DNA from 2 places in the Streptomyces sp. NPDC031497 genome. Region 2 is predicted to be linked to the other one. Evidence: riboswitches for the same ligand, from Rfam matches in the RefSeq annotation. Region 2 holds a riboswitch; the other holds the start of a gene.
What was found. Region 2 has a riboswitch for S-adenosylmethionine ahead of ACZ5K7_RS41360 (aminotransferase class V-fold PLP-dependent enzyme). Riboswitches for the same ligand answer to the same signal wherever they lie in the genome.
Positions count from the first base shown of each region.

Region 1: another riboswitch for S-adenosylmethionine. It lies ahead of ACZ5K7_RS11805 (amino acid ABC transporter permease); the one in region 2 lies ahead of ACZ5K7_RS41360 (aminotransferase class V-fold PLP-dependent enzyme).

Region 1 is NZ_JBVIKO010000005.1:95,855-101,037, forward strand. Features, by position in the region: gene ACZ5K7_RS11800 (amino acid ABC transporter ATP-binding protein) at 36-818, opposite strand; gene ACZ5K7_RS11805 (amino acid ABC transporter permease) at 815-1,795, opposite strand; SAM riboswitch class IV at 2,187-2,310, opposite strand; gene ACZ5K7_RS11810 (glutathione S-transferase C-terminal domain-containing protein) at 2,388-3,260, opposite strand; gene ACZ5K7_RS11815 (putative leader peptide) at 3,391-3,537, opposite strand; gene ACZ5K7_RS11820 (RlpA-like double-psi beta-barrel domain-containing protein) at 3,698-3,955, shown strand; gene ACZ5K7_RS11825 (hypothetical protein) at 4,097-4,906, shown strand; gene ACZ5K7_RS11830 (hypothetical protein) at 4,968-5,183, shown strand, end outside.
Region 2 is NZ_JBVIKO010000031.1:82,132-87,314, forward strand. Features, by position in the region: gene qcrB (cytochrome bc1 complex cytochrome b subunit) at 1-466, shown strand, start outside; gene trpD (anthranilate phosphoribosyltransferase) at 599-1,663, shown strand; SAM riboswitch class IV at 1,943-2,059, shown strand; gene ACZ5K7_RS41360 (aminotransferase class V-fold PLP-dependent enzyme) at 2,220-3,596, shown strand; gene ACZ5K7_RS41365 (outer membrane protein assembly factor BamB family protein) at 3,662-5,183, shown strand, end outside.

The DNA.
Region 1 (5,183 bases), on a different contig from region 2:
GAAAGAGGGGGTGGTTCCAGTGAAAGGGGTGTGGTTCAGAGGACCTTGCGGAGGAAGTCCCGGGTCCGTTCGTGCCGCGGGTTGTCGAGGATCTCGGCGGGCGGGCCCTGTTCGACGATCCTTCCGGCGTCGATGAAGACGATCCGGTCGGCGACCTCGCGGGCGAAGCCGATCTCGTGGGTGACGATCACGAGGGTGGTGCCGCCGGAGGCCAGGTCCTTGATGACGGCGAGGACCTCGCCGACCAGCTCGGGGTCGAGCGCGGAGGTCGGTTCGTCGAAGAGGATGATGCCGGGCCGCAGGGCCAGGGCGCGGGCGATGGCCACGCGCTGTTGCTGGCCGCCCGACAGCTGCCGCGGGTAGGCGCCGACGCGCTCGCCGAGGCCGACCCGTTCGAGGAGTTCCTTGGCCAGCTGCTGGGCCTCGGGCCTGGTCAGCTTTCCGGTGGCGACGGGGGCGGCCGCGACGTTGTCGAGGACCGTCAGGTGCGGGAACAGGTTGAAGTTCTGGAAGACGAAGCCGATCCGGCTGCGCTGGGCCAGGATGGCGCGTTCGCTCAGCTCCTTGAGCCGGTCCCCGTGGCGCTTCACGCCGACCAGTTCGCCGCCGACGCTGACGTAGCCGGTCTCGGGCTTCTCCAGGTGGTTGATCACCCTCAGCAGGGTGGACTTGCCGGAGCCGGACGGGCCGAGGATGACGGTGACCTCGCCGGGGCGGACGGTCAGGTCGACCCCGTCGAGGACGCGATGGGCGCCGTACGACTTGTGGACGTCGTGGATCTCCAGGGCGGCGGGCGCGAGGTCCGGTGCGGTGGTCATGCGGCGGCCTCCCGGCGTATCCGTTCCCGCAGGTCGCCGAGGCCGGTGCGGAGTTTCTGGAGGGGGGTCGGCGGCAGCGTGCGGGTGGCGCCGCGGGCGAAGTACCGCTCGACGTAGAACTGGACGACGGAGACGGCGCTGGTCAGGATCAGGTACCAGACGGTGGCCACGAGCAGCAGCGGCACGATGTCGCCGGGGTAGGTGCTGCCCATGGACTGCACCGAGCCGAAGAGGTCGAGCAGCGAGACGTAGAACACCAGGGACGTGCCCTTGATCAGCCCGATGAGCTGGTTGACGTAGTTCGGCACGATGGAGCGCAGGGCCTGCGGGAAGACGATCCGGGTGAACTGGTAGCTCTTGGGCAGGCCGAGTGCGGCGGCCGCCTCGTGCTGGCCCTGGTCGACGGAGAGGATGCCGCCGCGCACCACCTCGGCCGCGTAGGCCGCCTCGTTGAGGCTGAGGCCGACCACGGCGACCACCATGTCGGTGGCGAGTTTCGACTCGTCGAAGCTGACGAAGGACGGGCCGAAGGGCACACCCAGGCTCAACGTCTGGTACAGGGCCGAGAAGTTGTAGAGGAAGATCAGCAGGACGATCAGCGGGATCGAGCGGAACAGCCAGGTGTAGGTCCAGCTGACGGCGCGCAGCACGGGGCTGCCGGAGAGCCGGGCGACGGCCAGTACGACGCCGCCGAGGAGGCCCAGCACGGCGCTGAGCGCGGCGACTTCGAGGGTGATGACGAGCCCGTCGAGGATCGTGGGCCGCAGGAACCAGTAGCGGAACCGGTCCCACTGGTAGAAGGGGTTGGTGGCCAGTCCGTGTGCGAACTGCGCGACGACCACCAGGACGACGGCGGTGGCGATCCACCGGCCGGGGCGGCGCAACGGCTGAACCCGCTGGGTTTTGACGGGTTTTGACGTATCGTCAGTTGGTGGCGGTGCCTCGGCGAGGGACACGGTGCCTGGGGGTTCGGTCATGGCGGGCTCCGGCGGAGTCGGACACCCCGGGCCCCACGGCCGGGACCGTACGACCGGGCCGCATGCGGGCGGGCGGCACGGTGCACGGGGGCGCGCGGGGCAGGGGGGCTGGGCGGACGGCGGCACACCGGGCGACCGGTGTTTCGACGGGGACGCTGAGGCGCGAAGCTGCGGGAAGCCGGCGGAAAAGCCTGGTCAGACCCGACAGCGGGCACAGCCCGGTGCGGTACACGCGCTACACAGGGCGCTGTTGACACGGAGCAGATCGACGGCACGGTCGGCGACGAGCGGGCTCGGATACGGGCGTACGCAGCCCGAGGTGCGGCGCTCGGCCGTCCTGGAGGCTGCGTACATGTCCGTCACCTGTCACTGTCGTGCTGGCCCTCGGGGGGCCTCGCGCTTACCGAATCGTCGCTTGCCGAAACGTCATCGGTCCGGTCGTCACCTGGGGCACCCCACCGCGATGCGAGGGTTGCCGGTCAGCAAGCCAGGGCTTGACGCTGACGCTCTTGACCGTTCTGGTCCGTAAGTAACGCAGTTGCCCGAACGAATGTCAACGCCTGTCCGACTGGCGAAACGGTTCGGGCCGCTCTCACCTGCGCGGAACGCCGGGAGCGTCCGCCGCGTGGCCCGCCCAGTCCAGGATCTGGACGGCCGCACCGGCGGCTTCCAGGCCCTGGCAACGGCCGTGGTGGCGACGGGCGATGCCGTCGAGGTCGAGGTGGGCGCCGAAGGCCGGGTGCGCGGCCAGCCGGCGGGCGTAGGCCCACAGCACCGGATGGCCGGCGATGCGGTGCACGGCGGAGGCGTCCAGGTGGTTGCGGTGCACGGTGTCGAGTTGCACCAGGGCCACCCACAACTCGACGTCCGCCGCCGTGAGTTGCCCGCCGACAAGGAACTCCGCCCCGGTCAGCCGGCACTCCAGCTCGTCCAGGGCGGCGAGCAGCACCTCCAGCGCCTCCGGGTCGCCGCCCACGCGCCCGGCGCGCTGCGCGGCCTGCTCGATGCCCTCGGCGCACAGCCGCTCGACGGCCTCGATCTCGGCCTCGGCACCGCACGGGTACAGCCGGGTGGCGCCGTCGCCGAAGTGGCGGTCCAGGTCGCGCAGGATGTCCCGGCTGTGGGTGGAGACGATGCGGCCGGACCAGTCGTCGCTGAGCACGGGTGCGAGGGCCGGTCCCGAGTAGTGGTGGGCGCTCGCCTCGTACAGCGGGCGCAGCGCCGTGTGGCTGCCGTCCGGACAGTCCGGGACGGCGGGCAGATAGGTGACCGGACAACAGTCGTCGAGGGCCAGCAGGCTGTGGCCGACGGCGATGCGGAGGCCGTCGGGACAGGCGGTGGCGAGGTGGAGCCGGTAGCGGCGCGGCACGGCGTAGTGGCCGCTGCGCGCGTCCCGGCCGATGCGCCCTCGGAAGGCGGGGGTGGTCCGGACGGACGGGAGGGCGGCGAGCGGAGTGATGGACATGCGTCTCCCCGGGGGTGCGGACGCGCGGACGTACGCGCGGCGGAAGCGTTCGTCGGCGGGTGGGCGTTCGGCGGGTGCGGCCGACGGCGGGCACCCGGCCGGTGCGGCTGGTACGGCCGGGAGCGGGGGCTCAGCCGGTGCGGCTGATGGCGCTGCGGCTGATGGCGCTGCACACACGCTGCAGGTCGATGTGCAGGCGGGAGGTGAGCAGCGGGACGGGGCCGGGCGTACGGTTCCCTCGGCGCTGTCTGCCGGTGACCGTGCGCAGCCGACCCATCTTTCCCTACCTTTTCACTAGGATTCCCACCTGGAGTGTCGATCGGCCTCCGCGTGCCGTCAAGGGGGCGTCCACGCCTGGGACACCCGGCCCCGGGTTGCCGCCGGGCGGGAGCCGCGGTCCGCTGGAGACGCGGGCCGAGTGACAGGAGCCGGATGCGATGAGCGAGCCCCCGGGTCCCGGGCCCGTGCCCGGTGCCGTGCCCGAGACCTTCGCGTTCAGCTGCGGGCGGTGCGGCAAGGCCTGGGAGGCGGCCTTCCAGGCGGTGTTCTTCACCGACCCGATCGCCGACCCGGACCTGCAGAGCACCCTGGAGTACGTCGACGAGGCCGGCCGGGCCGTGCGGTCGCCGCTCGCCGACGCGGTGTGCCCGCGCTGCGGCAGCCGGAAGGTGCGGATCACGGCTCCCGGGTCGTGACGCTCACCCGGATGGCACGCGCGGGTGGTCGTCGGCCGTGCCGGATGGTGGCGTGGAGGGACGTACCGCCGTCGCCCGCGGAGTGCCGCAGCACCGCCGCCCCGCGGAGTGACGGACCGCGTTCCCGAGGAGGCAGTCGCGATGATCCGTCCGTCCCGACCCGTGCGTGTTCTCGCCTCGGCCCTGGCGGCGGGGATCCTGCTCGCCACGGCGGCCTGCACGGACGGGAGCGGTAGCCTCAAGGCCGTGGCCGTCTCGCCGGCCGGCGAGCGCTCCCCCGCGTCTCCGTCGGCGACCCGCGCCCTCACCAGGGCGGGCGCGCAGGCCGCGCTGATCACACCGGCCGACATCGAGGACAACTGGCAGCTGGCCAAAGACGCGGCGACCTGGCGCAACTCGATGCTGGTCGGCAAGGTCGACGTGGCCGACTTCCTCACCGCCAAGTCCGCCGCCGCCGACTGCCAGCGCCTCCTGGACGGCCTCTACTCCGACAGCCTCCTCGGCCGCGCCTCCGGCGCCTCCGGGCTGCGCGGGTTCACCTCCGAGGACTCCCGGATGCTGTACCAGGTCGGCGACTACGGCTCGGCGAACCTGGACGCCACGCTGGCCTGGCTGAAGACCCTGCCGGACAAGTGCGACCAGTTCACGGCCACCGGCAAGGACGGTGGCAAGCGGACCGTGCAGGTCGTCTCGGCGAAGGTGCCGAAGTCGGGCGACGCGCGCGCGGCCCTGACGGTGACCGTCCAGGGCAACGTCCAGGGCCAGTCCGCCACCTACACCACGGACGTGGCGGTGCTGCGCATCGGCGCATCCGGGGCGGCGGTCACCAACGGCGGCCTGTCCGGTGTCGACCACGACAGCACCGCACTGGCCGTGCAGACCGGCGCCCAGCGCCTCAAGGACGTCCTGTCCGGCAAGACCCCGGCACCGCTGCCGAGCCAGTTCGACTAGTTCAGCGCGGCATCGGGTCCTCGGGGTTGCTCTGGGTGGTGCCCGGTTCGCCGTTGTCGCGGTGCCATTCGACGAGGAGTTCGTCCAACGGCCCGCTGCAGGTGTGCGACCGGCCGACCTGCAGGCGCAGAACTTGCGCATCATCAGACGTGCGACGATCGACCGCGTACTGCTGTTCGACGTTGCGCCTTTGCAGTCTGAGCGGCCCAAATACACTTGCTGCTCCCGTAACGAGAGCTCCAGCCACGACAGCATCGGCGATGTCACCTGGGCGGAC
Region 2 (5,183 bases):
CGTGTACATGATCGGCCTGGTCGGTGGTGGCAACGACCTCATCGCCACCCACTTCCATCTGTCGATCAACGACGTGACCTGGTTCGTCCGGATCTTCTTCTTCGCCGGACCGGTGATCGCGTTCATCGTCACCAAGCGGATCTGCCTCGGCCTGCAGCGCCGGGACCGCGAGAAGGTGCTGCACGGCCGCGAGACCGGCATCATCAAGCGGCTGCCGCACGGTGAGTTCATCGAGGTGCACGAGCCGCTCAGCCAGGAGCAGCTGCACACCCTCACGGCCCACCACCAGTACGAGCCGGCCCAGGTCGGCGCGGCGGTGGACGAGAACGGTGTCGAGCGCAAGATCAAGGGGTCCGAGAAGCTCCGCGCCAAGCTGAGCAGCGCCTACTACGGCGAGGACAACCAGATCCCGAAGCCCACCGTCGAGGAGTACAAGGAGATCACGAGCGGCCACGGCCACCACTGATCGACCGCGTCGCCACGCCACGGCCGAAGGGCCCCCGTCCGGTGTACGGACGGGGGCCCTTCGCCGTGCCCGGAGCTGGATAGGGTGGGCCTGACACTGTTTTTCGCCGGTACGACCATCAGGAGCGGCCTCATGAGCGCTGTGACCCCCGCTGGAGGCGACATCGCGGCGGGCCGTTCCTGGCCCGAGGTGCTGAACGCGCTGCTGTACGGCCAGGACCAGAGCGCTGACGCGACGGCCTGGGCGATGGACCAGATCATGCGCGGGCAGGCCACCGACGCCCAGATCGCCGGTTTCGTCGTCGCCCTGCGGGCGAAGGGCGAGACGGTCGACGAGATCAACGGCCTGGTCCGCACGATGTACGCGCACGCCAACGTCATCGAGGTACCGGGCCGCACGGTGGACATCGTCGGCACCGGCGGTGACGGCGCCAAGACGGTGAACATCTCGACGATGTCGGCGCTGGTGGTGGCCGGCACCGGGGCGAAGGTCGTCAAGCACGGCAACCGGGCGGCGTCCTCCGCGTCCGGCGCCTCGGACGTGCTGGAGAAGCTCGGCGTCAACCTCGATCTGACCCCGCGGCGGGTCGCCGAGGTCGCCGAGGAGGCCGGCATCACCTTCTGCTTCGCCGTCAAGTTCCACCCGGCGCTGCGCCATGCGGGCGCGGCCCGCGGCCAGCTGGGTATCCGCACGGTGTTCAACATCCTCGGCCCGCTGACCAACCCCGCGCAGGTGCGGGCCCAGGCGGTCGGCGTCGCGGACCCGCGCATGGCGCCGGTCGTCGCGGGCGTCTTCGCGGAACGCGGCAACTCCTCCCTGGTCTTCCGCGGCGACGACGGCCTCGACGAGCTGACGACCACCGCCACGTCCCACGTCTGGATCGTCCGCGACGGCAAGATCACCGAGGAGACCTTCGACCCGCGGGACGTCGGCATCGAGCTGGTCCCGGTAGAGGCGCTGCGCGGCGGCGACCCGTCGTACAACGCGGAGGTCGCCCGTCGGCTCCTGGACGGCGAGACGGGCCCGGTCCGCGACGCGGTCCTGCTGAACTCGGCGGCGGCGCTGGTGGCCCTGGACCCGGGCACCGGAACGCTGGCCGAGCAGATCCGCGCCGGCATGGACAAGGCGGCGGAGTCGATCGACTCGGGCGCGGCCAAGCGGGTGCTGGAGCGCTGGGCGGCGGCGACGAACAGGTAGGGGCCGCGGTCGGCGCGCTGAGGCGCGGTACGGCACCTCCCCACTGCCTTAAGGGCGTGGGGGGACCCCCAGCTGCGCCGTCGTGGCTGATCGCCGTTGCGGCGGAAAAGAAGGTGAGCGGGGTACTTCCGCCTTTCCGCCTTTCCGCCTTTCCGCCGCAACGGCGAGCGACCGCATTCGGTCTTCCGGCGGTGCGGAAGCGGCTTCGGACCCTGGCGGTGTCCCGTCATCCGGACAGGAGTTGCGCGTCGCCGATCACTTCACTTACGTTTCTTCTCAGGTCATGAGTGACAGTCATGAGGCCCCGGCCGACTGTCCGGCAACCCTCCGTCCGTGGCGGGGTGCCCCGGGTGAAGACCAGGTCGTAGGCAGAGAGGTCTACGGCAAGCGCGGACCCCTCGCACGCCAGGGGTCCTGGTCGTCGAGGGAGTCTTCTGTGAGCAAGCGAATGCGATAGGGCGTCGAGCCCCGCCTCCGCATACCCCTTTCACCTTTCCCGTGCCGTCGACGTACCGTCCGGCCCGGCGATTTCGCTTACCCCTCACAGGAGTTCGCCATGTCTGTCTCCACCGCTGTCTCCGCCCAGTCGGTTTGTGCCCCGCTGCCCGTTCTAGGGCAGGATGTCACCGTCCCGCTCGTCACCGGCGGCGAGGTCACCTACGCCGCCCTCGACTACGCGGCCAGCGCCCCGGCGCTCCAGCGGGTCTGGGACGACGTGGCGGCCTACGCGCCCTACTACGGCAGCGTCCACCGCGGTGCCGGCTACCTCTCCCAGCTGTCGACCGACCTCTTCGAGAACGCCCGGAAGACCGTCGCCGAGTTCCTCGACTGCCGCCCCGACGACCAGCTGGTCTTCACCCGCTCGACCACGGACTCCCTGAACCTCCTGGCCCGCGCGCTCCCCGCCGACTGCCAGGTCTTCGTCTTCGAGACCGAGCACCACGCCTCCCTGCTGCCCTGGCAGGACGCCCGGGTCACCTACCTCGACGCCCCGCGCACCCCGCGCCAGGCCGTCGAGACCCTGGAGCAGGCCCTCGCCGACCGCACCGTGTCCATTGAAGGGGGCTACGGCCCGGCCCTGGTCTGTGTCACCGGCGCCTCGAACGTCACCGGCGAGCTGTGGCCGGTCCGCGAGCTGGCCGCGGCCGCGCACGCGCACGGCGCCCGGATCGTCCTGGACGCGGCCCAGCTGGCCCCGCACCACCCGGTGAGCGTCCGCGAGCTGGACGTCGACTGGGTCGCCTTCTCCGGCCACAAGCTGTACGCCCCCTTCGGCTCCGGCGTCCTGGCCGGCCGCGCCGACTGGCTCCGGGCGGCCGAGCCGTACCTCGCGGGCGGCGGCGCCAGCCGCAAGGTCACCCGGCGTGAGGACGGGGGAGTGGCCGTGGAGTGGCACGAGAGCGCCGCGCGCCACGAGGCGGGCTCCCCGAACGTGATCGGCGCCTACTCGATCGCCGCCGCCTGCAAGGCGCTGACCGAGGCGGGCTTCGACACGCTGGTCGCCCGCGAGCGGCACCTGATCGAGAAGGTGCGGGCGGGGCTGGCCGAGGTTCCCGAGGTCCGTGTCCTCTCCCTCTTCGGCGACGACGCCCCCCGCGTCGGAGTGATCAGCTTCGTGGTGGACGGCTGGAACAGCTCCCACTTCGCCGCGGCCCTCTCCGCCGAGTACGGCATCGGCGTCCGCGACGGCCTCTTCTGCGCCCACCCGCTGGTCAGGACCCTGCTGGGCTCCGACCCGCAGACCCAGGGCGAGTGCGGGGCGCCGGAGGCGGCACCGGGCGAGAAGTCCCTGAACGCGATCCGGGTGAGCTTCGGCGCGGGGACGCCGGACGAGCACGTGGAGCGGTTCGTGAATGCCGTCAAGGAGCTCGTCCGGGATGGCGCGAAATGGAACTACCGTACGGAGGACGGCCGTTGCGTACCGGCCGTCTGACGGACTGACGTCCAGCCGCGCGTATACGCTTCCCTCAGCTGTACGGAGGGCAGGGGGAGCACGGGGTGCAGGAGCTGCGCGAGACGGATCCTCGGACCATCGGTCCCTACGAGGTCCGGGGCAGACTCGGATCCGGCGGTATGGGCGAGGTGTATCTCGCCGAGGCGCGCGGTGGTCTCCGGCTCGCCGTGAAGGTGGTGCGCGCCGAACACGCGGAGGACCGCACCTTCCGGGCCCGTTTCCGGCACGAGGTGCGGGCCGCGCAGACCGTCGGCGGCGCGGGGACCTACACCGCCCGCGTCGTGGACGCGGACACCGAGGCCGTACGGCCGTGGATGGCCACCGAGTACGTGGACGGGCCGAACCTGCGGGACGCGATCTTCGAAGGCGGCCCCCTGACCGGCGACGCGGTACGGCTGCTGGCGGCCGCGCTGGGCGAGGCGCTGGCCGCGATCCACGCCAAGGGGCTGGTGCACCGTGACCTCAAGCCCTCCAACATCCTGCTGGCGCCGGACGGCCCCCGGGTCATCGACTTCGGGATCGTCCGGGCCCTGGAAGGGACGGCACTGACCCGGACCGGGGTGATCGTCGGGTCGGTCGGCTATGTCTCGCCCGAGCAGATCCGCAACGGCGCCCACGTGGGACCGGCCAGTGACGTCTTCTCGCTGGGCGCGGTCCTCGCGTACGCGGCGGGCGGACGGGAACCCTTCGGCGAGGGGCAGGACTCGGTCGTCCTGCTGCGGATCCTGACCGGGGACGTCGACCTGTCCGCCGTACCGAAAAACCATCTGGAGCTCGTGGAGTCCTGTCTGCGCGACGACCCCGGCGCGCGGCCGACGCCCGCGGACGTGGTGGCGGCGGTGGGACACACCGCGCGTTCCCTCCGCGCGGGCCTTGGGGCGGGGTGGTACGCCGGCCGCGCCACGGCGGAATCGGCGACCGTGGACAGCGATGAGCGCTGGGTGCCGGAACACGGGTCGGGGGAGCGGGACAGCCGCGTCGAGTACGTGGCGCCCACGACAGTCACGGACCTGCCCGCGGCCTCCCCGGCTGCCGCCCCGGCCTCCCGGCGGCGGCTGCTGGCGGCCCTGACGGGCGGTGCGGCGGTCGTGGCGGGCGGGGGCGTCGGCGGGTGGCTGTGGCTGCGGGACTCCTCGGCGGGCACGGGTCCGGCGGCGCGGGAGGGGCGGACCGGTACGGGCTCGTCGTCGGCGGCCCAGGTGGGGTGGCAGTACCCGGTCGAGGGGCTCGGCGGGCAGCGCGGCCCGTGTGCGGCGGTGTCGGCCGACGGGAATTCGGTGTACGTCGGCGGGGCGGACGGCTCGCTGCACGCGGTGGCGCCGAACGGCCGTCCCGTCTGGAGCACCGCGCTGGGCGGCCCGGTCATGCCCCCGCTCGCCACCGCCGACGGCGTGTACTGCCTGCTGTACGACAACGGGGAGGGCTCCACGAAGCTCTGCGCGCTCGACCGGCGCGGCCGGGTGCGCTGGACCAAAGCGGTCGCCGGGAACAGCCAGGTCCCGGTGGCCGCGGGCGACCTGGTCCTGGTGTCCTACGGCCCCACGGACGCGGGCGGGGTGCGCGCGT